3 regions of the Pseudomonas sp. FG43 genome follow, and region 3 is predicted to be linked to each of the others. Evidence: riboswitches for the same ligand, from Rfam matches in the RefSeq annotation. Region 3 holds a riboswitch; each other region holds the start of a gene.
What was found. Region 3 has a riboswitch for cobalamin ahead of cobO (cob(I)yrinic acid a,c-diamide adenosyltransferase). Riboswitches for the same ligand answer to the same signal wherever they lie in the genome.

Region 1 (7,111 bases), on a different contig from region 3:
TCTGTTCAGTAAATCTGAACAGAGGTAGCTGCCTGTTCTCTGCTGTCGGGCTATTGAAGCATGAAACGCATGATCTGGTGAGAGGGCGTTTGCTCAACCCCTATCGGCGTATCAGCAATATGAAAAACACACCGCCAATGGCCGCCGTGGCGATACCGATGGGCAGGTCCTGTGGCGCAATCAGGGTGCGGGCCGCGACGTCCACCCAGATCATGAACAATGCCCCAAGCAGGGCGCTGACCGGCAGCAGCCTGCGGTGCTCGGCTCCGACCAGACGACGCGCCATGTGCGGCAGCATCAGGCCGACGAAGCCGATGGCACCGGAGAGTGAGACCAGCACGCCGGTCAGCAATGAGGTGCTGACGAACACCTGCCAGCGTACATGTCGGGTGTTGAAACCCAGGCTCACGGCAGTCTGTTCGCCACTCATCAAGGCATTGAGGGCGCGGCTCAGGCTCATCAGGACGACAAAGCCACTCAGTACGCAGGCACCCGGCAGCCATAGCAATTCCCAGCGCGCCAGTCCCAGACCGCCGAGCATCCAGAACATCACGGAGTTGGCGGCATGCTGATCGCCGGTGTAGAGCAGCAGATTGACCAGAGCCATCAGCACGAATGACACCGCGACCCCTGACAGCAACAGGCGCTCGCTTTCCAGGCGTCCTTGCCGGCTGGCGATGGCCAGTACCAGCAACATACTGCCCAGTGCGCCGATGAAGGCGGCCAGCGGCAGGCTGAATACGCCAATGAATTCCCCCAGATACAACACCGCGACCACAGCCCCAAGAGCAGCGCCGGAACTGACGCCCAACAGGTGCGGATCAGCCAGCGGATTGCGGGTCACCGCTTGCAGAGCCGTACCGACCAGCGCGAGACCTGCACCCACCAGCGCCCCGAGCAATACCCGTGGTGCGCGGATCAGCCAGATGATTTGCGTCTGACCCTTGCTCCAGTCCACTACGGCATCGACTCCGGCTTGTTGCAGAACTATGCCCAGTACTTTGGCCAGCGGCACCCGTGCCGGACCGAAGCCCAGGGATATCAGACACGACAGCGCCAGCAGAACGAACAGAGTGCCGATCAGCCAGCGATAACCGGCCACGCTGCGTATCGGTTTCACAGTTCGCTCCCGCCAAACAGCTCGGGATGCAGCGCCTCGGCCAGTTTTTCGATGGCTTCAGCGTTATCGACCGAAGGCGTTACGGCGACATAGGGCAGCACCACGAATCGTTTCTGGCGGATGGCTTCGACACTGCTCAAGGCTGCGTTCTGCAAAAGGAAATCGCGTTTGTGCTGCCAGGAGGTCGGGCCGTAATCGACGATCACGATCACCTGCGGGTTGCGTTCCACCACGCTCTCCCAGTTGACCTGAGTCCAGCTGGCGGCGATATCGTCCATGATGTTCTGGCCCGCAGCCGCTGTGATCAAGGCCTGAGGCATGCCCAGTTTTCCTGAGGTGGCGGGCCGGTCTTCACCTCTGTCATACAAGAACACACGGGGGCGTTGCCGGACCTGGCTCAGTCTGGTCGTGACCTGTGCAACCCGTTGTTTCAGAGCCTCGATCAGCGTATCGGCGCGTTCCTTGACGTCGAAGATTCGTCCCAGGTTGTGCAGGTCGCGGTACAGATCGTCCAGGCTGGCTTCGCGCCGGGTCATGATTCGCGAACAGGATTCGCTCAACTCGTAGACGGAAATGCCGAGCGGTTGCAGGGTTTGCGGCGTCACCGGGCCACCGACGCGCATACCGTAACTCCAGCCTGCAAAGAAAAAGTCGGCATTGGCATCCAGCAGGTTTTCCACCGACGGGTAGCGTTCTGCCAGTTCGGGAAGGCCGTCCAGAGCCTCGCGAAGTGCCGGGTCGAGGGTTTTCCAGCCGGTGATGCCGGTGTAACCGACCATGCGTGGTCGCAGGCCAAGGGCAAGCAGCATGCCGGTCAGATTGATGTCGTGACTGACTGCCCGCTGTGGCGGTTGCTCGAAAGTGACCTCGCGCCCGCAACTCTGTACGGTCAGGGGGAAGTTATCCGCGGCAGCGGCCAGGGGCAGGGCGGCAAGCAGCATCAGGCAGGCCAGGGCTCGGGTCATGATGGGCTGATCCAGGTAATGCGTGGATGAGGTGCCAGTGGATGGGTATCCACCAGCGCGTGGACACCAAATATGTGCAGCAGCCGTTGCTCGGTCAGGACCTCGGTCGGCGTGCCACTGGCAACGATCCGGCCCTGGTCGATGACATACAACCGGTCACAGAAAGCCGCAGCCAGATTCAGGTCATGAAAGCTGGCCAGCGTGCTGAGTTTCAGTTGCCGCAAATAGTGCAGCAGTTCCAGTTGGTAACGGGGATCGAGATGGTTGGTGGGCTCGTCGAGGATCAGCAGGCCAGGTTGTTGCACCAGTGCGCGGGCCAGCAATACGCGCTGTTTCTCGCCGCCCGACAGGGATGCGAACAAATGCCCGCTGAGCCCATGCAGGCCCACCTGGTTCAAGGTCTTGTCGATCAGGGCAAGGTCTTCGGCGCTTTCGCCGTCGAACCAGCCCTGATGAGGTGTACGCCCCATGGCCACGACATCCTGTACGGTCAGGCCGAACTCCTGCGGGAACTCTTGCATCATCACGGCCATGCGCTGAGCGCTCCAGCGGGGCTTCTGTTGCCAGATATCCTGCCCGTCGAGGTGCAGCGAGCCGCTGTCCGGTTCGTTGAAACGGTAGGCGCAACGCAACAGGCTGGTCTTGCCGCTGCCATTGGGGCCGATCAGCCCGACGAACTCGCCTTGTGCGATGTGCAGGTCGATGCCTTCAAGTTGCCAGGGTTTGCCCTGACTATGTGGCGGTGCCCAGTTCAGGCGATGGATATTCAGGGTGGACATGCTCGATTTCCAGGCATGCTGGCGACAGGTTGCAAGCCTGCCGCCAACTGGATCAGAAGCTGTAATCAGCCGTGACGAAGAAGGAGCGAGGTTCGCCCATCAGCCATTGTTGCCCATTGTTGTACTGCGCCGCGGCGTAGCGTCGGTCGAGCAGGTTGTTCAGTTGCAAGCCAAGGCGCACATCGCGCTGCACCTTCCAGCCCAGGTTGGCATCCAGCACCGTGTAGCCCGGTATCGAGGTGGTATTGGCGGTGTCGGCATAGCGTTTATCCACATAGCGCAGGCCCATGCCGGCATCCAGGTCTTCGTTCAGTGCCTTGCTCACCCACAGATTGGCGGTTCGGCGCGGGACGTCGGTCGGGCGATTCCCGGCGCGGGACACGACCTGCCCGGAAACGCTTTCGTCGAAATCGTCGTACTCGGCACGTACCAGCGCAGCGTTGGCCGATACGTGCCAGTTATTGGCAAGTGCCAGTTCCAGAGAAGCTTCCAGGCCGTCGGACGACTGCTGGCCGACCTGTTGTGTCAGGCGGGTCACCGGGTCGATGGCCAGGAGCTTTTTCTTGACGATGTGATAGGCCGCCAGGGTCCATTCGCCACTGCCATCCCAGAACTGTTGCTTGAGGCCGAACTCGGTCTGTTTCGCTTCGGTCAGGTCCATCTGCTGCTGGGTCGGGTTCATGCTGATGAGGTTGCTGACGCCGTCTTCACTGGTGGAGTACTGGCCATACAGGGACAGTTGATCGGTCACGGCAAACACCAGGCCTGCGCGCCAGTTACCGCCGGTGAGGCTTCGGTCGCTACGGGTATCGGTACGCAGGGCGTTGCGGTCCAGGTGGTTCTGGTCGCGGCGGATGCCAGTCACCAAGGACCAGCGGTCTGACAGTTGCAGGCGGTTTTCGGCAAACAGGGCAAAGGTGCGCGTGGTGCTTTCGGTCAGCGGCAGGAAGGGTGACTGGCTCTGGAAATCACCGGATGCCGGATTCCATGGGTCTATGAAGTCACCACCGATATCGGTGTAAGGCGAATTGTTGGCGACGTCGAAACGAATCCTGTTGTATTCGGCTCCGACCACCGTGCGGCTGTCCAGGCCGAACAGCGAATGGTTGAATGTGAAACTCTGGCGGTCGCCGATCTGCTCCTGGTCGTGCTTGATCTCCAGGTAGTCGCCACGCAACAACTGACCCTGAGCGCTGCTCCAGCTATAGACTTCGGCGTTGCGCCAGTGGCGGCGGCTCTTGATGTAGTAGAGCTGGTTGCTGGCGCTGACGTTATCGTTGATGGTCCAGTCGGTGTTCAGGCGGGTCCATTCATCGTTGTAGCGTTGCACGGCATTGCGCAGGTTGTAGTTCTTGTCGCGCAGGCTGTCGCGGTAGTGGCCATTGATCAGCGGTGTGCCGAAGTAGTTCATCGGCTCGCTGTCGCCACGTTCATGGGCGAGGGTAAAGCTCAGGTCATCGGTGGCTTGCCAGCGCAGGGCTGCGCTCATGGCCAGGCTGCGGGAATTGCCGTTATCGACCCAGCCATTACTTTCCAGCTGGTTCAGCGTGAGGCGATAGCTCAGGGTGTCGCTCAGCGAACCGCCGCTGTCGAGGCCCAGTTGCTGACGGTCATTGGAACCGTAACCCAGGTGCAGGCGATTGCGGATCTCGCCCTCGAAAGGTTTTTTCGGCACCACGTTGATCACGGCGCCGGTAGCGCCTTCGCCATAAAGTACTGAAGCCGGGCCACGGATCACGTCGATACGCTCGACCATGAACGGGTCAACCGGGAAGGTCTGAGTACCTGCGCCGGTATACAGGCGCGAGCCGTCGAACAGGGTCATGACCGAGGAATGCCCCGTAAAACCACGTGCGGACAACGCGGTATTGCCATCGCCAGGCGTTGCGATGCTGGTGATGCCTGGCGAACGGGTGACCGCATCCTGAACGGTGAGGTTATTGCGGCTTTCGATGATCTGGCTGTCGAGGCTGCTGGTACTGGCCGGGGTTTCCAGTGCCGTGAGGTTCAGGCGCGAACCGGTGGGCGTCGGGGTTGCCAGATCGGTTACTGGCGTATCGGCGCTGCCAGTGATTGCGACCGAGGGCAGTGCCAGGGTTTGCTCGTCAGCAGCCCACGCATGGGACGGGAGCGCGAGAAGGCTGATCTGTAGCGAACGATTCGCCAGGGATTGAAGCAGGGAAGAACGGGACATGCGATTCCAGCCAATCAGGAATGAATGAATCCCGGAGGGAACAACGCATAGGGAATCGCGGGCGCAAAAAGCCCGCGAAGACCGGCCTGCGCCCGCCCACCGCGGGTTTGCCAAACAAGGTTGCAGGCCGGTCTCCGGGCTTGCGAGGGTCATGAAGCATTCACCTTCCCATGCCTTGGCACAGTGGTCTGTCGAATGCTTCGCTCGCTTACCGTTGCGGGGGCAGCGCCGGACTGATCACTGGGAGTGACGCACCGGCTTCCCGTTTAATCCCATGCACGGCGGCATGGGACACCTGAAACTGGCGCGCATCAGATCATTGAAGCTGGAAAGCGTCAATGGCTGATGTGGGTCGAGCGTCAGGGGGTTCGCGAATGAATTCGCTCCTACGCAGCCCGTGTAGGAGCGAATTCATTCGCGAAGAGATCACCACCGATAACTGACAGCCCCCACCAGACTACGGGTATCGCCATAGCGGCATGAGTTGGCGCAGTACAGGTATTTCTCGTTGGTGAGGTTCTGTGCCTTGGCGCTGACTTGCCAGTTGTCGTCCAGGTCATAGCTGATTCGGGCATCGAACAGCGTATAGGCCGGGATCTTGCGGTCAGTGACGCTGGGCGAGGTGTGGGTGGTGCCGACATAACGCACGCCGCTGCCAATCGACAGGCCATTGAGGCCCATCGAGTCGAAACGATAATCCAGCCACAACGAAGCGTTATGGTAAGGCGTGCCTTCGATACGCGAGCCTTCGAGCACCTCATCGTTATCCTTGATGATATGGGCATCGGTGTAGGCATAGGCGGCGTTCATGGCCAGTTGCGGGGTCAACTGGGCCTTGGCTTCCACTTCAAAACCGGTGCTGCGCTCCTTGCCGGTCTGCTCGTCGAAGTCCGAGCCGGCAATCGAGGTGATGACGTTGCTCTGGGTCAACTGGTAGACCGCAGCACTGATCATCATCTCCCGGCCAGGAGGCTGGTAGCGGATACCGATTTCATACTGCTCGCCCTCGGTCGGCAGGAAGGCATCGCCATTGGCGTCGGTACCGGACGAAGGCAGGAAGGACTGGCTATAGCTGATATAGGGCGCCAGACCGTTTTCGGCCAGATAGACCAGCCCGATTCGTCCAGTAGTCTTGCTGTCGTCAGTGGTGCTGCGCGAATTGTCACGGTAGTTGCGGGTGCTGTTGTCGGCCCAGTCCTGTCGCATGCCGATCATCAGCAGCCAGCGATCATCGAGTTTCAGTTGTTCCTGCAAATAAATGCCGAGCTGATGGCTGTGCAGGTCCGAGCCGCTGTCGATGTTGCGGTTCACGTTTGGCAGGTTGCCATAGACCGGGTTGGCAAGGTCCAGCGCCGGTGCGCTGCCGCTGAAACGATGGCTGTCGTAGGTCTTGCGGTAGTAGTCCAGGCCGCCCAGCAGGGTATGTTTCCAGCGCCCGCTTTCCAGATCCAGTTGCAGGCTGCTGTCACTGGTCCAGCCGGTGGCAATGTCTTCGCGTGAGTTGTAAGTACGCGACAGGCTCGACAGATTGGCGCCGCTGATCCGGCTGTTGTTCAGGGTGATGTAGTCATAGTCGGTGCGCGACTCGAAGTAGCGTGCCGCGTGCCGCAGTTGCAGGTTGTCATTCAGGCGTTGCTCGAACAGATAGCCGAAGGTCTGCAAGGTGCCATCGTAGTCGTCGAAATCCGGCTCGCCCGCAAACAGGTCATAAGGCACTTTGTAGCCTGGGGTCGAGCTGAAAGTGGTTATGTCATAGCGCATGGGCGGCGTCAGGCTGGTCCGGGTACGCTGATGGCTGGCGAGCAGGGTCAGGCGGCTGTCGTCGTTGATCTGCCAGGTCAGTGCCGGGGCGATGTAGTGCTTGTCATCGTCGATGGCGTCGTACTGGGTGCCGCTGTCGCGCACCAGCGCTGTGAGGCGATAGCTGAAACGGCCTTCTTCATCGAGGCGTCCGCTGTGATCGGTGGAGAGTTGCTGCCGGTCATGATTGCCGTATTCCAGGTTGATTTCATGCAGCGGATCGAGTGTCGGCCGCTTGCTGATGGCGTTGATC
Region 2 (7,111 bases), on a different contig from region 3:
CATGGGTGGCCAGTTGACTATCAAGGCGCCAAACGCCAAAGTCCCGATGGTCAATGCCGACAGCCCGATCAACGAGCGTATCAACTACTACCTGCAAACCGAGATCAATCCGGGGCTCGCCAGCCACGGTGGTCAGGTGACCCTGATCGACGTGATCGAGGAAGAAGAGCGCAATATCGCCGTCCTGCAGTTCGGCGGTGGTTGCCAGGGTTGCGGTCAGGCCGATGTCACCTTGAAGGAAGGCATCGAGCGCACCTTGCTCGAACGCATCCCCGAGCTGGCCGGTGTGCGTGATGTGACTGACCATACCCAGAAAGAAAACGCTTACTACTGAGTTGTTTTCTTCGCGAGTGAATCCGCTCCTTATTACGTGGGAGCGAATTCATTCGCGAAACCCTTCATTCAAGGCCTGAACAAATGAGCATGCCCGGCCCGATACAGCGATGACTCGCCAAACGTATCGTCTGCCAGTACGCGACCAACCAGTATCAGTGCCGTACGCCTGAAGCCTTTCTCCTGCACCTTGTCGTGAATGTTGGCCAGCGTGCCCAAAACCCAGTCCTGATCCGGCCAGCTTGCGCGATGCACCACGGCTATGGGGCAGTCGGGGCCGTAATGCGGCGTCAGCTCTTCCACTATTTTCTGCAGATTATTGACCCCCAGATGAATGGCCATGGTGGCGCGATGCTGTGCCAGGCTTGCCAGCTCCTCGCCAAGTGGCATTGAGGTCTTGTCGGCATAGCGGGTCAGGATCACGCTCTGGGAAATGTCCGGCAGCGTCAGTTCGGTGCCCAGCAGTGCTGCGCAGGCCGCCGTGGCTGTTACGCCGGGGATGATCTCGAAGGGAATTCCCAACTCGCGCAGGCAACGAATCTGTTCGCCAATCGCACCATACAGGCTCGGGTCACCGGAATGCACGCGGGCCACATCCCGGCCCTGTTCATGAGCGGATTTCATCAAGGCAATGATCTGCTCCAGGTGCAACTCGGCACTATTGACCACCTGAATGGCCCGATTGCCATCCAGCACCGCGACTGGCACCAGTGAGCCCGCGTAAATGATGACCGGGCAACTGTTGATCAATCGTTGGCCTTTGACGGTGATGAGGTCCGGGTCGCCTGGGCCTGCACCGATGAAAAAGACGGTCAATGGATTCTCCTGAGTCGAGCGCGATAAATGAGCAGCGGATTATCAACCCTGCCCAGGGGAGCGTGCCAAGGCAAATGTTGCCCTGATGTTTTTCTGGCGTTCGATCACCAGTGTTGCAGGGCTGTTGCCCAATTGGCTGGCCAGTGCCAGCGCTGCACTTTCGGCAACGCCGTGGCAGCCGGTGTGCAGGAACGTCGTTGGCGAGCGATGGGTCAGTTGCGGTTCGTATCGTGCCAGTTGAGAGGCATCGAAGAAAATCAGCGGTACTGACAGGTATTCAGCCAGCTCCAGCAAGCCCGGCTCGTCCTGCTTGAGGTCGATGGAGGCGAGGGCGGTGATGGCTCCGATCTCCAGAGCGTGGGCTTTCAGGCTGCTTTCGATCAGCTCCAGCAGGTGCGTGGACGGGCAGCCACGCTGGCAGCCCAGGCCTGCCACAAGGACAGGACGGGGCTGTGCGGGGGTGTGATCAGGCGTGCAGGTCGGCATTGTTGCGACGGAACAGCCAGGCGCTGATCAGGCCCAGAGCAATCCAGAACAGTGCGTTGGTCAGCAGCGAAGCCATGATGAACTGTGATTCCAGTGCTTCAGGAGCCAGACTCTCGTGGGTCAGCGGCTGTGGTGCGCCAATCAGGTGCGGCACTACCAGAATGGCCGCGCCCAGCACTTTGAGCAGCCAGTTCTGGCCGAAGGCGATCAGGGCCAGCCCGGCAGCCGTGGAAGCCGCAGTCCCGATCCACCAGTATTGGCGCAGGTTCAGGTCGGCGGCCGCAGTGCCCGGCAGTTCGGGCGGCAGCCCCAGCGTTGGTGCCAGAACGAAAACCGCAAAACCGGCCAGCCCCCATAGCGCGCCCTGGGAGGTGCGGCCCGGTCCGCGCAGGGTGTAGAGCGCGACCAGCATCAAGGCAAAACCGACTGCGACCACCAGATTGCCACCGGTCGTGGAGAGGATGCGCTGCCAGCCGTCTTCCGGTTCCCAGGCCTCTTCGTCGTGACTGTGTCCGGCGGCTGCGCCCTCGGCATGATCATGTTCATGCACATGCTCGGCAGGTGCTTTTTCGTAGGTTTCGGCCTGAAGAATCAGCGGCGCGACCCAGAAGCTTTGCAGCAAGGTCAGCAGCAGTGCCGCCAGCAGACCGCTGAAGCCTGCGGTCTGGATGATTCGCTTGAACATGGCGTCAGGTCTCAATGGCAAGGGAAGGCGGCGCTGTGGCGGGTGTCGTGCGCGGCGTTGTGAACGGCGGCGATGTGCGAGAAACCGGCGAAATACACCAGGCACGCACCAAGAATCGCAGCGCTGATGGCGGCGGTCAGGCGTTGGGTCTGGGTGGATGTGGCTGTGCTCGACTGGCTGCTGCTGATGGTGGACATGGCGCTTCCCTCTGGTTTCGACAGGCGGGCATGCGCACAGGAACCTGCTGACGGGCGCCAGGAGGTTTCAACTGCGCCCGCCCACCGCGGGTGTGTCATTGAGTCAGTATCGGGCCGGTCTCCGGGCTCGCGAGGGGCGTTGATGTGCAGCGTTCAACACCTTCAGGATCACCTTCCCATGCCGTGGCACAGTGGTTCTGACCCTCTCTCGCTTACCGTTGCGGGGGCAGCGCCGGACTTGCTCATGCGTGAATGAGCGCACCGGTTTCCCGTTTCACCCCGTGAAGGGCACCCGTAACAAGTTGTAATAGGAGAGCATGGCAGCCACTGAACGTCAATCTGAACGATTGACCTGCCCTCGACCACTGCGTAGCCTTGCGCACTTGAGGTTCTCTGCCTTCTGCAGGAGGGTAGAGCTAAGACGGGAATGCGGTCCAAGCCGCAGCTGCCCCCGCAACTGTAAACGGTGATGTTCATTGCATGGCCACTGCGCAAGCGGGAAGGCGCGATGAATGCCTGTCGGCCAGCACCGCCGATACGCCGCCGTAAGCCAGGAGACCTGCCTCGAACCGGGCCACAGGCCCACGAATTCTCACTACAACCGGGCGGGGTGATCCGGTGGCGAATCGATCCGTGCGCAGCGCACGGTTCTCGTCCTGCTTGCCCGCCGTATTGCCAAAGGGCATCCGATGAAAACACTGGCCAAACTTCCCGTCACCATCGTTACCGGTTTCCTGGGTTCGGGTAAAACCACCTTGTTGCGGCATATGCTCGATAACGCCGAAGGGCGTCGTATCGCGGTGATCGTCAACGAGTTCGGCGAGCTGGGCATCGACGGCGAAATCCTCAAGCAATGCACCATCGGTTGCACCGAAGAAGAAGCCACTGGTCGTGTCTACGAACTGGCCAATGGCTGCCTGTGCTGCACGGTGCAGGAAGAGTTCTTCCCGGTGATGCGCGAATTGGTGTCGCGTCGCGCCGACCTGGACCACATCCTTATCGAAACCTCGGGTCTGGCGTTGCCAAAACCGCTGGTCCAGGCTTTCCAGTGGCCGGAAATCCGCAATGCCTGCACCGTCGATGCGGTCATAACCGTGGTCGACAGCCCGGCCGTTGCCGCAGGCACTTTCGCGGCTTTCCCGGATCAAGTGGACGCCCAGCGCAAGCTCGACCCGAATCTGGATCATGAGTCCCCGCTGCATGAACTGTTTGCTGATCAGCTGGCCAGTGCCGACCTGGTGATCCTCAACAAGGCCGACATGATCGATCCCGAAGGTCTGGCTGCGGTGCGTGCCGAAGTTGCCGAAGAGCTGCCGCCAGCGGTCAAGGTCATCGAGGCCAGCAATGGCCGTCTGCCAATCAATGTACTGCTGGGCATTGGCGCGGAGTCGGAACTGCATATCGACAGCCGCAAGACTCACCATGACCATCATGACGACGATGATCATGATGACCACGATCACGATGTATTCGATTCGATCTCCATCAAGCTGCCGCCAGCCGAAGAGGCCTTCCTGCTGAACGTGCTGAACCGCATGGTCGTTCAGCACGGTATCCTGCGCGTCAAAGGTTTTGCCGCGATTCCCGGCAAGCCGATGCGTCTCTTGATTCAGGGTGTGGGCACTCGTTTCGACAAGCACTTTGACCGTGCATGGAAGGCTGATGAAGAGCGTGCCACCCATCTGGTATTGATTGGCCAGGAACTCGATGCTGCCGCGCTGGAAAAGCAACTCTACGATGAGCTTGAGTCTGAAGTTCATACAGCGCTGCGAGCCCAACTTTAACGTTACGAGTCTTGCCTGACCCATGCATTTACTGAGAACCCAGCCGGGCGGTTTCGTCCCCGACGACAGCATTGCCGACCTGGGGCAGACCCCGGCCGAGCTGGTGATTCTCTGTAGCGGCGATTCGAGCCTGGCCTTGCTGGCCGAAGCTGCGCAGCAACTGCCCGACGATTACCCGAGCCTGCGTCTGGCCAACCCGATGCAGGTGCAGAATCACGCTTCGGTGGACTTGTACGTCGATGAAGTGTTGCGTCACGCCAGGGTCATTCTGATTTCCCTGCATGGCGGCATCGGCTACTGGCGTTATGGCGTCGAGCGCTTGATGGAGCTTGCTGCCCGTGGTGTGCAGGTGATTCTGGTACCGGGCGATGATCGTCCCGATCCGGAATTGAGCGACCTGAGCACCGTGCCCGCCGAAGCGCGGGACCGGCTCTGGCAGTTCTTGCGTCAGGGCGGGCTGCAAAACGCACTGGATCTTTATCGCTGCCTGGCAAGTAGCTGGCTTGAGCGCGACTATCCATGGGGCGAGCCCCGGCCATTGCCGCGTACGGCGATCTACCATCCACATAAACCCGGTGCCGCGCTGACTGACTGGCAGGCTGACTGGATTGCCGGGCAGCCGGTGGTCGCGCTGCTGTTCTACCGCTCCCACTTGCAGGCCGCCAATACCGGTTTCATCGATGTGTTCTGTGAGCGCTTGCAGGCCGAAGGGCTCAACCCTTTGCCGGTTGCGCTGGCCAGTCTCAAGGAGCCGGGTTGCCTGACCATGGTCGAGGACTGGCTGGATGAAGTCGAAGCCGAACTGATCCTCAACACCACAGGCTTTGCCCAGTCCAGCCCGGAAGCGCCGCATCTGCGACCGTTTCGCCGCAATGTGCCGGTCATCCAGGCTATTTGCGCCCAGGACAACCAGCCCGCCTGGCAGGCCAGCGAGCAAGGGCTGGGCGCTCGGGATCTGGCGATGCACATTGCCTTGCCGGAGCTGGACGGGCGGATCATCAGCCGACCCGTCAGCTTCAAGGATCTGGCCTGGCGCAGCGAGCGCAGCCAGTCGGATGTGGTGTGCTATCGCGCTCATCCAGAGCGTATGGGCTTCGTTGCGCAACTGGCGCGGCGCTGGATCGAACTGGCGCGCTTGCCCAATGCCAGCAAGCGGGTAGCGTTGATCCTGGCCAACTACCCGACCCGCGATGGCCGGATCGGCAACGGAGTCGGGCTCGACACGCCTGCGGCGGCGCTGAATATCCTGCGTGCCATGCAGGGCGAGGGCTATCCGCTGGCGCAGTTGCCTGAAAGCGGTACTGCGCTGATTCAGCAATTGCTCGGCGGCGTCACCAACGATCTGGACAGCATCGATCTGCGTCCCTGTCAGCAAAGCATGGCGCTGGATGAATACCTGCAAGCCTTCGATGCCTTGCCCCAGGCCAATCGCGATGCGGTAAATGCCCGTTGGGGCGCGCCCGTGGATGACCCGATGTTCCGTAGCGGGCGGATGATGATTGCTGGTATCCGCTTTGGTCTGACCTTTGTCGGTATCCAGCCCGCCCGTGGCTATCAAGTGGACCCCAGCGCGGTCTATCACGACCCCGATCTGGTACCGCCCCACGGTTATCTCGCGTTCTACTTCTGGTTGCGCAAGGCTTATGGTGCGCATGCTGTGCTGCATGTGGGCAAACATGGCAATCTGGAGTGGCTGCCGGGCAAGGGCGTTGGCCTGTCGCAGGATTGCTGGCCCGACGCGGTGTTGGGCGCGATGCCGAATATCTACCCGTTTATCGTCAACGATCCGGGCGAGGGTGCCCAGGCCAAGCGCCGTACCCAGGCGGTCATCATCGACCATCTGATGCCGCCGCTGACCCGTGCCGAAACCTACGGCCCGCTGCGCAATCTGGAACTGCTGGCCGACGAATATTACGAAGCGCAACTGCTTGACCCGCGCAGGGCGCTGGAGCTTCAGCGAGACATCCTCAAGCTGGTGCGCGAAACCCGTATCGACCGCGAACTGGCGCTGGACGACTCCATCGACAGCGACGCCGATGCGGCGATCTGGTTGCCGCGTCTGGACACTTATCTGTGTGACCTGAAGGAATCGCAGATCCGCGATGGCCTGCATGTCTTCGGCCAATCCCCCGAGGGGCGCCTGCGCATCGACACGCTGCTGGCGTTGCTGCGCATTCCCCGTGGCGATGGCCGTGGCGCGCAGTCGAGCCTGTTGCGGGTGCTGGCCAAGGCGCTGGTGCTGGATTTCGATCCACTGGATTGTGATCTGGCTGAACCCTGGAGCGGGCCGCGCCCGTCAGCCTTATTGGCGGTGAGCAACGATCCATGGCGTACCACGGGGGATACGCGAGAGCGGCTGGAGTTGTATGCCGCCATCCTGATCGAGCGCATCGTCAAGAATGAAGCAGTCGACGATCTTCCTGAGCACCCGGAACTGGCACTGGTTCTGGATAGCCTGCGCGATGTCGTAGCCCCGCGCCTCGATGCCTGTGGCCCCGAAGAGATGCGTGGCCTGCTCGATGCCCTGAGCGGTCGTTTCGTGCCGGCTGGCCCGAGCGGTGCGCCGAGTCGAGGTCGGCTTGACGTGCTGCCCACCGGTCGCAACTTCTTTACTGTGGATGTGCGCAATCTGCCAACCACTACGGCCTGGCGGATTGGCTTCCAGTCGGCAAACCTGCTGCTGGAGCGCCATCTTCAGGATCATGGCGATCATTTGCGCCAGCTCGGCCTGTCGGTCTGGGGCACGGCCACCATGCGCACCGGTGGTGACGATATCGCTCAGGCCATGGCCCTGATGGGCGTGCGTCCCG
Region 3 (7,111 bases):
CGCTGATGCCCTCGACCTTGAGCTTCATGAATTCGTCGGCACGCTCGCCCAGGGCTTCGGCGGTACGCACCCGCTCCTCCTCCACCTGAGCCTGCATCTTCGCCCGCAATGCCGGGTCGCTGATGCGGATAAAACGCCAGGGTTGCATCAAACCGACACTGGGCGCCTGATGCGCCGCTTCAAGCAAACGTGCAAGCAGTTCAGGCGCCACGCTGCCGCCACTGAAGTGACGCATGTCGCGACGCTCGGCAATCGCCCGATATACCGCTTCCCGCTCCTGGGGGCTGAACGCTTGATCGGTCATGGTGTAAACAGCGCCGCAACCGCCTGAGGATTGGAAGGGAAATAGAAATGAACGTAAGAGGCTGTCAGACGCCCGTTGCGGTACACCGCCTCTGCGCCTCGTCCGCCATTGGGGCTGACGCCACGGGCAATGGGCTGCAACTCGGTGCTGGTCAGGGAATGGTGATAGGTGTGTCCGCGCAGCAAGCCTTCAGGCAGCTCGACCGCTTGCAACGCCAACGCCGCCAGACGCTTTTGCATCACCGCCTCGCCATTCAGCAAGCCTACCAGTTCTGCCCGCTGCCCTTCGACATCGGTCAGGGCATCGAGCAGATACAACATGCCGCCGCACTCGGCCAGGATCGGCTTGCCCGCCTGATGATGGGCACGAATCGCCGTCAGCATCGGAGCGTTTTCGGCCAGAGCAACATGGTGCAGTTCAGGGTAACCGCCGGGCAGATACAGGCTGTCGGCCTCGGGCAACCGGCTATCGCGGATCGGCGAGAAGAACGACAGCTCCGCGCCCATGGCCCGCAACAGATCGAGACTCGCGCCATAGGCAAAGGCAAAGGCCTCGTCACGAGCAATCGCGATACGCACGCCAGCCAATAAAGGTTCGGCGGGCAACGGGTCCGGCGCATTGAAAGTCACAGCGGGCGGCAAGGCCACTTCACAGGTGCTGGCCAGCGCATCGGCGGCGGCATCCAGACGCAGGTCCAGATCGTTGAGTTCACTGGCCTGTACCAGCCCCAGATGACGGCTCGGCAATTCGATACCGGTTTCACGGGAGAGCGCGCCATACCAGCGCAGGCCTTCGGTCAGGCTGCCTTCGAGCAACTGCGCATGACGCACGGTGCCGACCCGATTGGCCAGTACTCCGGCGAACGGCAAGTCCGGCTGGTAACGCGCCAACCCCAAAGCCAGCGCCCCGAAGGTCTGGGCCATGGCCGTGCCATCGATCACGCCCAGCACCGGAACGCCGAAATGACGAGCCAGATCGGCGCTGGACGGCGTGCCGTCGAACAGCCCCATCACACCTTCGATCAGGATCAGGTCTGCCTCATCGGCCGCTTCCCACAACAAGCGTCGGCTTTCATCGGCTCCTACCATCCATAGATCCAGTTGATAGACCGGCGCGCCGCTGGCCCGCTCCAGAATCATCGGGTCCAGAAAGTCAGGCCCGCACTTGAACACACGGACCTTGCGGCCCTGATTACGGTGCAAGCGTGCCAGCGCAGCGGTGACCGTGGTCTTGCCCTGCCCGGACGCGGGCGCGGCAATCAATACTGCCGGGCAATGACGCGGCGCTCTCATAACGGTTTACTCACAACTCGATGCCTTTTTGCGCACGAATTCCGGCCTGGAACGCATGCTTGACTACGCCGATCTCGGAAACGGTATCGGACAGATCGATCAATTCGGGTTTGGCGCCACGGCCGGTCACCACCACATGCTGCATCGGTGGACGGGCTTGCAGGTCACTCAGTACTTGTTCCAGATCCAGATAGCCGTGCTTGAGGGCGATATTCAGCTCATCGAGGATCACCAGCCCGATGCTCGGGTCGCGAAGCATTTCACGGGAAACTTCCCAGGCGGCTTCAGCGGCAGCGATATCACGCTGACGATCCTGGGTTTCCCAGGTGAAACCCTCGCCCATCACGTGGTAACGCACCTGCTCGGGGAAACGCCGGAAGAACAGTTCTTCGCCGGTGCTGTTGCGGCCTTTGATGAACTGCACCACGCCGCACTGCATGTCGTGCCCCATGGCCCGGGCGAGCATGCCGAATGCAGAGCTGCTTTTACCCTTGCCATTGCCGGTCAATACCAGCAGCAAGCCACACTCGTTGGGAGCGTTGGCAATACGCTCGTCAATTACCGCCTTCTTGCGCAGCATGCGCGCCAGATGACGTTCGTCACGTTCGGGGGATTCGTTCATCTCAGCTCTCCGCTTGAGGACACGCGAAAGCAGACGGAAGGACAGCATCAGACAGCACGGCAAAGCCCTGCGCAGAGCATCGCCCGCCGTGATGCTGTTGAGTGGATCAGGCCGGTCTCCGGGCTCATGAGCAGGCATCTGCCTGACCTGCGCGCCTTCCCGTGTCCTGGGACACAGTGGCATCGAGCGCAGTCTTGACTCATTTACCGTTGCGGGGGCAGCGCCGGGATCGGAGTTGCAATGCCTCCTCACCGGCTTCCCTGTTTCACTTTGCCAATCGAGGACTGCAAAGCACCTGAAACAAGCCGCGAAGGGTAGAGGGTTGGGGTGGGAGCGTCAATCGACACAACAGGATTGAACCTCGACAGTGCAGGTATCTCCTATCTTTTAACTGACCACTGACCGTTATGGAGATCGGCATGTTCACACTTAAACCGCAGCTTGCCTTGCTGCTTCTGGTTGCCGGGGGCCTTGTAGCCTGCGGCGAGTCCTCGACACTGCAAGTCTCGGATGGCACCGGCCCTTCGCCCAGGCTGCCCGAGCCGAACAAGACCCTGATCCCCACCGTCAATATCGCGCCCGCCGTGGGCTGGGAAAAGAACGCCAAACCGGTCGCAGCGCCCGGCACTCAGGTCGCGGCGTTTGCCGAAGGGCTGGATCACCCGCGCTGGCTATACGTACTACCCAATGGCGACGTGCTGGTCGCGGAAACCAATGCGCCGCCCAAACCTGACGACTCCAAAGGCATACGCGGCTGGGTCATGGAAAAGGTCATGAACCGTGCCGGGGCTGGCGTACCCAGCGCCAACCGAATCACCCTGCTACGCGACAAAGACCACGACGGCGTGGCCGAAACGCGCACGGTCTTTCTGCAAAACCTCAACTCGCCCTTCGGCATGACGCTGGTGGGCAACAAGCTCTATATAGCCGACACCGACCGCCTGATCAGCTTCCCCTATGAAACCGGCCAGACCTCCATCAACGCCCAGCCGACCAAGGTCGTCGACTTGCCTGGCGGCACGCTCAACCATCACTGGACCAAGAACGTGATCGCCAGCAAGGACGGCAGCAAGCTGTACGTCACTGTCGGCTCCAACAGCAATGTGGGCGAAAACGGCATGGATCAGGAAGAAGGCCGCGCCGCGATCTGGGAAGTGGACGCTGCCACCGGCCAACACCGGATTTTCGCCTCGGGCCTGCGCAACCCCAATGGCATGGACTGGGAACCACACACCGGCAAGTTGTGGACAGCCGTCAACGAGCGCGACGAGATCGGCAGCGATCTGGTGCCTGACTACGTCACCTCGGTGCAGGATGGCGGCTTCTATGGCTGGCCCTACAGCTATTACGGCCAGAATGTAGATGTGCGGGTCAAACCCCAGAAACCGGAACTGGTCGCCAAGGCCATCTCCCCGGATTACGCGGTCGGCCCGCACACGGCATCGCTGGGGCTGGTGTTCGCCGATGGCAAGACACTGGCGGCGCCGTTCAACGAAGGCCTGTTCATCGGCCAGCACGGCTCATGGAATCGCAAGCCACACAGCGGCTATAAAGTGGTGTTCATCCCCTTCAGCGGCGGCAAACCCACTGGCGCACCAGTGGATGTACTGACCGGCTTCCTGAGTGCAGACGAAAAAGCCCAGGGGCGCCCGGTGGGTGTGGTCAATGACCAGCATGGCGGATTGTTGGTAGCGGATGACGTGGGCAACAAGATCTGGCGAGTGACGTCAGTGAAATGACCCACGCCCCGGTAGAGGCTCTGCGCTCGGTCATGCCGCGTTGAAAACAGGCTGGGTAGGAGCGAATTTATTCGCGAGAGGCCTGTACATCCGAAGAAAATGTATAGGCCTTCAATGACGTCTCGCGAATGAATTCGCTCCTACGCGGGTGTTAATTATGCAGCTGTGCGTTCTGCGCCAGGTTCGAGGGCTGGATCACGCGCTTGGCGTTGAGATAGGCCTTTTGCCAATACGGCTTGTCCAGGCTGTCCAGCTTCACCGTGCCACCGGTCGCCGGGGCATGCACGAAGCGCCCCTCTCCGACATAGATGCCCGCATGGGAAACCTGCGAGCCACCCGATGTTGCGAAGAACACCAGATCACCGGATTGCAGTTGTTCACGCCCGACATTCGGCGCACCCATCACGATCATGTCGCGGGTGGAGCGCGGCAACGAGATACCCGCCGCGTCACGATACACATAGCCGATCAGGCCACTGCAATCGAACCCCGAATCCGGCGTGTTGCCACCCCAGCGATAAGGCGTGCCGACCAGCCCAAGCGCACGGAACAGTACGTCTTCGGCAGCCTGGGAGAGAACTTGCGGGGGAGCAGAAAGCACCGGGCGTTGAACGACACGGGACTGAGGAGGTGGCGAGCTGGCACAAGCACCCAGCAACGCAGCGATGGAGATGACCGCCAGACGTAACGTAATCGACATAACCACAACAACCTGATCTGGATGCGGCCTACGCTGCCGAGAATCGAAAAAGGCAGACAGGCTCATGCCTGTCTGCGTATCACATCATTTATGGCGCTTGATTGTAGTCGATGTCATTGCAGTGGTCTGGGCTGGCTCACTGGAAGGAGCCATTGCCAGAGCACGCTTGGCTTCGATGAAGGTCTTGCTCCAGTAAGCGTCATCGAGGCTGTCGATGCGCACACCACCACTGCGGCGGCTACTGGAATGGATGAACTGATCGTCACCCAGGTAAATGGCTGCGTGGCTCACACGACCACGACCACGGGTGCTGAAGAACAGCAGATCACCGGGCTTGAGGTCATTACGCGAAACCAGAGGCGCATTCACGTTGATCATTTCGCGAGTGGAACGCGGCAGGCTCATGCCAGCCTCTTCGCGGAACAGATAACCGATGAAACCGCTGCAATCGAAACCCGAAGTGGTCGAAGAACCACCGAAACGGTAGCGCGTACCGATCAGGGACTTGCCACGCTCAAGGATGCTGTCGGCCAGAACCGGCAACTGGTAAGGCTTGTTGTCAGCAAAACCGGCCAGTTCGTCTTCGGTGGCGAGTTCTTCCTGCAACATGGCTGCGTCTGCACGGCGAGCAGCAGACTGCGAGCTGGTGGAATTCGTGTACTGCGGTTGTTGCTCTTGAGATACCGGTAAATTGGCAGAGCAACCAAACAAAAAAGTAACGAGTGCGAGGGGCACGAGGGGTGCGAAGCGAACTACTTGCATGGGCACGACCGTGGCTGAACTGTTAAGAAGGCGAGACTATGCCCGCTATCAAGATGATTTGCAAATTCAATCGAATCAAATGTGACTTATGAGTTTTTCCATGACATGTGCCGCTCGGCACTTCAGAAAAACGTCCATCTGCGCGCTGTGATCGGTGGCCGCCGGATTGATTTCTGCGGTGAATCCCCCGCAAATACGGGTGCGCAGCACAGGTTCGTGGATATAGGGGAAGCTGGCGGTGGTGCCGATGCTCAGCACTGCATCAAAGCCTTTGGCCATCTCCTCATAAAGTGTTTCAAGAGCTTGCTCCGGCAACATCTCCTGAAACAGCACGACGGACGGTCGCAAAACGCCACTACATTTCTCGCACAAGGGCGGCAACGGACGTTGCAGGTGTTCACTCAAATGAGGGTCTTTTTCGCCACAGGCCTGGCAAAAAAGTGGAGCCATTTGCCCGTGGATCTCGATCAGGCGCTCAGGCGGGCTGCCTGCGGCGCGATGATAGCCATCGACGTTCTGGGTCAGCACCCAGCATTCGGGCTTGATCCTCTGCAATTGAGCAATGGCGTAATGCGCAGCATTGGGCTGCCCGCCAAGACAGGCCTTGCCCAGCTCGGCAATGTACTTCCAGCACAGTTCGGGATCACGGCGCAGCATCGGCCCCGACAAGGCCACCTCGATCGGCAGGCCATCATCGGTCTTGCCGTTATACAGCCCGCCAACACCGCGATAGGTCGGCAGACCCGAATCAGCCGAAAGCCCCGCGCCGGTAATCACCAGGATCCGCTGAGCATGGCGCAGTGCTGCCGCCGTCTGCATCAGCAAGGTCTGATCTACCAACCCAGGGTTTCCTTCAAGAAGGGAATGGTCAGCTTGCGCTTTTCCTGAAGAGAGGCCTGATCAAGACGCTCCAGCAACTCGAACAAGGCGCTCATGCTGCGCGTGCCGCGGGTGAGGATGAAATGCCCGACTTCGTCGGTCAGGTGCAGGCCGCGACGGGAAGCACGCAGTTGCAGGGCGCGCAGCTTGTCCTCATCGGACAGAGGGCGCATCTGGAACACCAGCGCCATGGTCAGTCGGGATTTGAGGTCAGGCAGCTTGACCGGCAACTCGCGTGGCGACTGGGAGGCGGCGATCAGCAGGCGACGCCCGCTGTCACGCAAACGGTTGAACAGATGAAACAACGCTTCTTCCCACTCCGGCTTGCCCACTACCGCTTGCAGGTCGTCCAGGCAAACCAGCTCGTACTGTTCAAGGTGATCGAACAGCTCGACGCCTTCATCGATCACTTCGGCCAGAGGCAGATACACCGAAGGCTCACCCATCTGCTCGAAGCGCAGGCACGCGGCCTGAAGCAAGTGCGTACGACCCACGCCATCCTTGCCCCACAGATAGATCAGGCTTTCCGTCCACCCCGCATCGGCCTCGCACAGGCGCTCGACATAGCCGAGTGCCGCAGCATTGGCGCCGGGATAGTAATTGATGAAAGTGGCGTCATCACGCAGACGAACACTCAGGGGCAGCTGAATCGGTTTCATGCTGGCTGACACGGTTCAGGCGAACCGCTAAGGGCCTCTGGGAAAGTGCGCAAAGTTTATACCCGTGACGGCGACGGCACAATGCGCCATACCCCAAGCAAAATCAAAGACTTGCGCTTTGGCGCTACAAACCTTCGCCAACCGGGCCTGCATG

Region 1: it holds a riboswitch for cobalamin, as region 3 does, so the genes downstream of both, ACODS3_RS13275 (TonB-dependent receptor) here and cobO (cob(I)yrinic acid a,c-diamide adenosyltransferase) in region 3, are expected to answer to the same signal.
Region 2: it holds a riboswitch for cobalamin, as region 3 does, so the genes downstream of both, ACODS3_RS13775 (CbtB domain-containing protein) here and cobO (cob(I)yrinic acid a,c-diamide adenosyltransferase) in region 3, are expected to answer to the same signal.

Annotation. Positions count from the first base shown of each region.
Region 1 covers NZ_JBMDJL010000009.1:164,021-171,131, forward strand. The annotation lists gene ACODS3_RS13260 (FecCD family ABC transporter permease) at 101-1,102, opposite strand; gene ACODS3_RS13265 (ABC transporter substrate-binding protein) at 1,117-2,088, opposite strand; gene ACODS3_RS13270 (ABC transporter ATP-binding protein) at 2,082-2,864, opposite strand; gene ACODS3_RS13275 (TonB-dependent receptor) at 2,917-5,058, opposite strand; cobalamin riboswitch at 5,167-5,372, opposite strand; gene ACODS3_RS13280 (TonB-dependent siderophore receptor) at 5,485-7,111, opposite strand, start outside.
Region 2 covers NZ_JBMDJL010000010.1:48,822-55,932, forward strand. The annotation lists gene nfuA (Fe-S biogenesis protein NfuA) at 1-334, shown strand, start outside; gene cobM (precorrin-4 C(11)-methyltransferase) at 403-1,149, opposite strand; gene ACODS3_RS13765 (cobalamin biosynthesis protein) at 1,192-1,635, opposite strand; gene ACODS3_RS13770 (CbtA family protein) at 1,616-2,320, opposite strand; gene ACODS3_RS13775 (CbtB domain-containing protein) at 2,332-2,517, opposite strand; cobalamin riboswitch at 2,613-2,828, opposite strand; cobalamin riboswitch at 2,887-3,098, shown strand; gene cobW (cobalamin biosynthesis protein CobW) at 3,207-4,301, shown strand; gene cobN (cobaltochelatase subunit CobN) at 4,324-7,111, shown strand, end outside.
Region 3 covers NZ_JBMDJL010000015.1:20,775-27,885, forward strand. The annotation lists gene bluB (5,6-dimethylbenzimidazole synthase) at 1-304, opposite strand, end outside; gene ACODS3_RS17540 (cobyrinic acid a,c-diamide synthase CobB) at 301-1,596, opposite strand; gene cobO (cob(I)yrinic acid a,c-diamide adenosyltransferase) at 1,607-2,218, opposite strand; cobalamin riboswitch at 2,311-2,532, opposite strand; gene ACODS3_RS17550 (PQQ-dependent sugar dehydrogenase) at 2,638-3,957, shown strand; gene ACODS3_RS17555 (C40 family peptidase) at 4,109-4,657, opposite strand; gene ACODS3_RS17560 (C40 family peptidase) at 4,742-5,419, opposite strand; gene ACODS3_RS17565 (NAD-dependent deacylase) at 5,495-6,259, opposite strand; gene hda (DnaA regulatory inactivator Hda) at 6,253-6,957, opposite strand.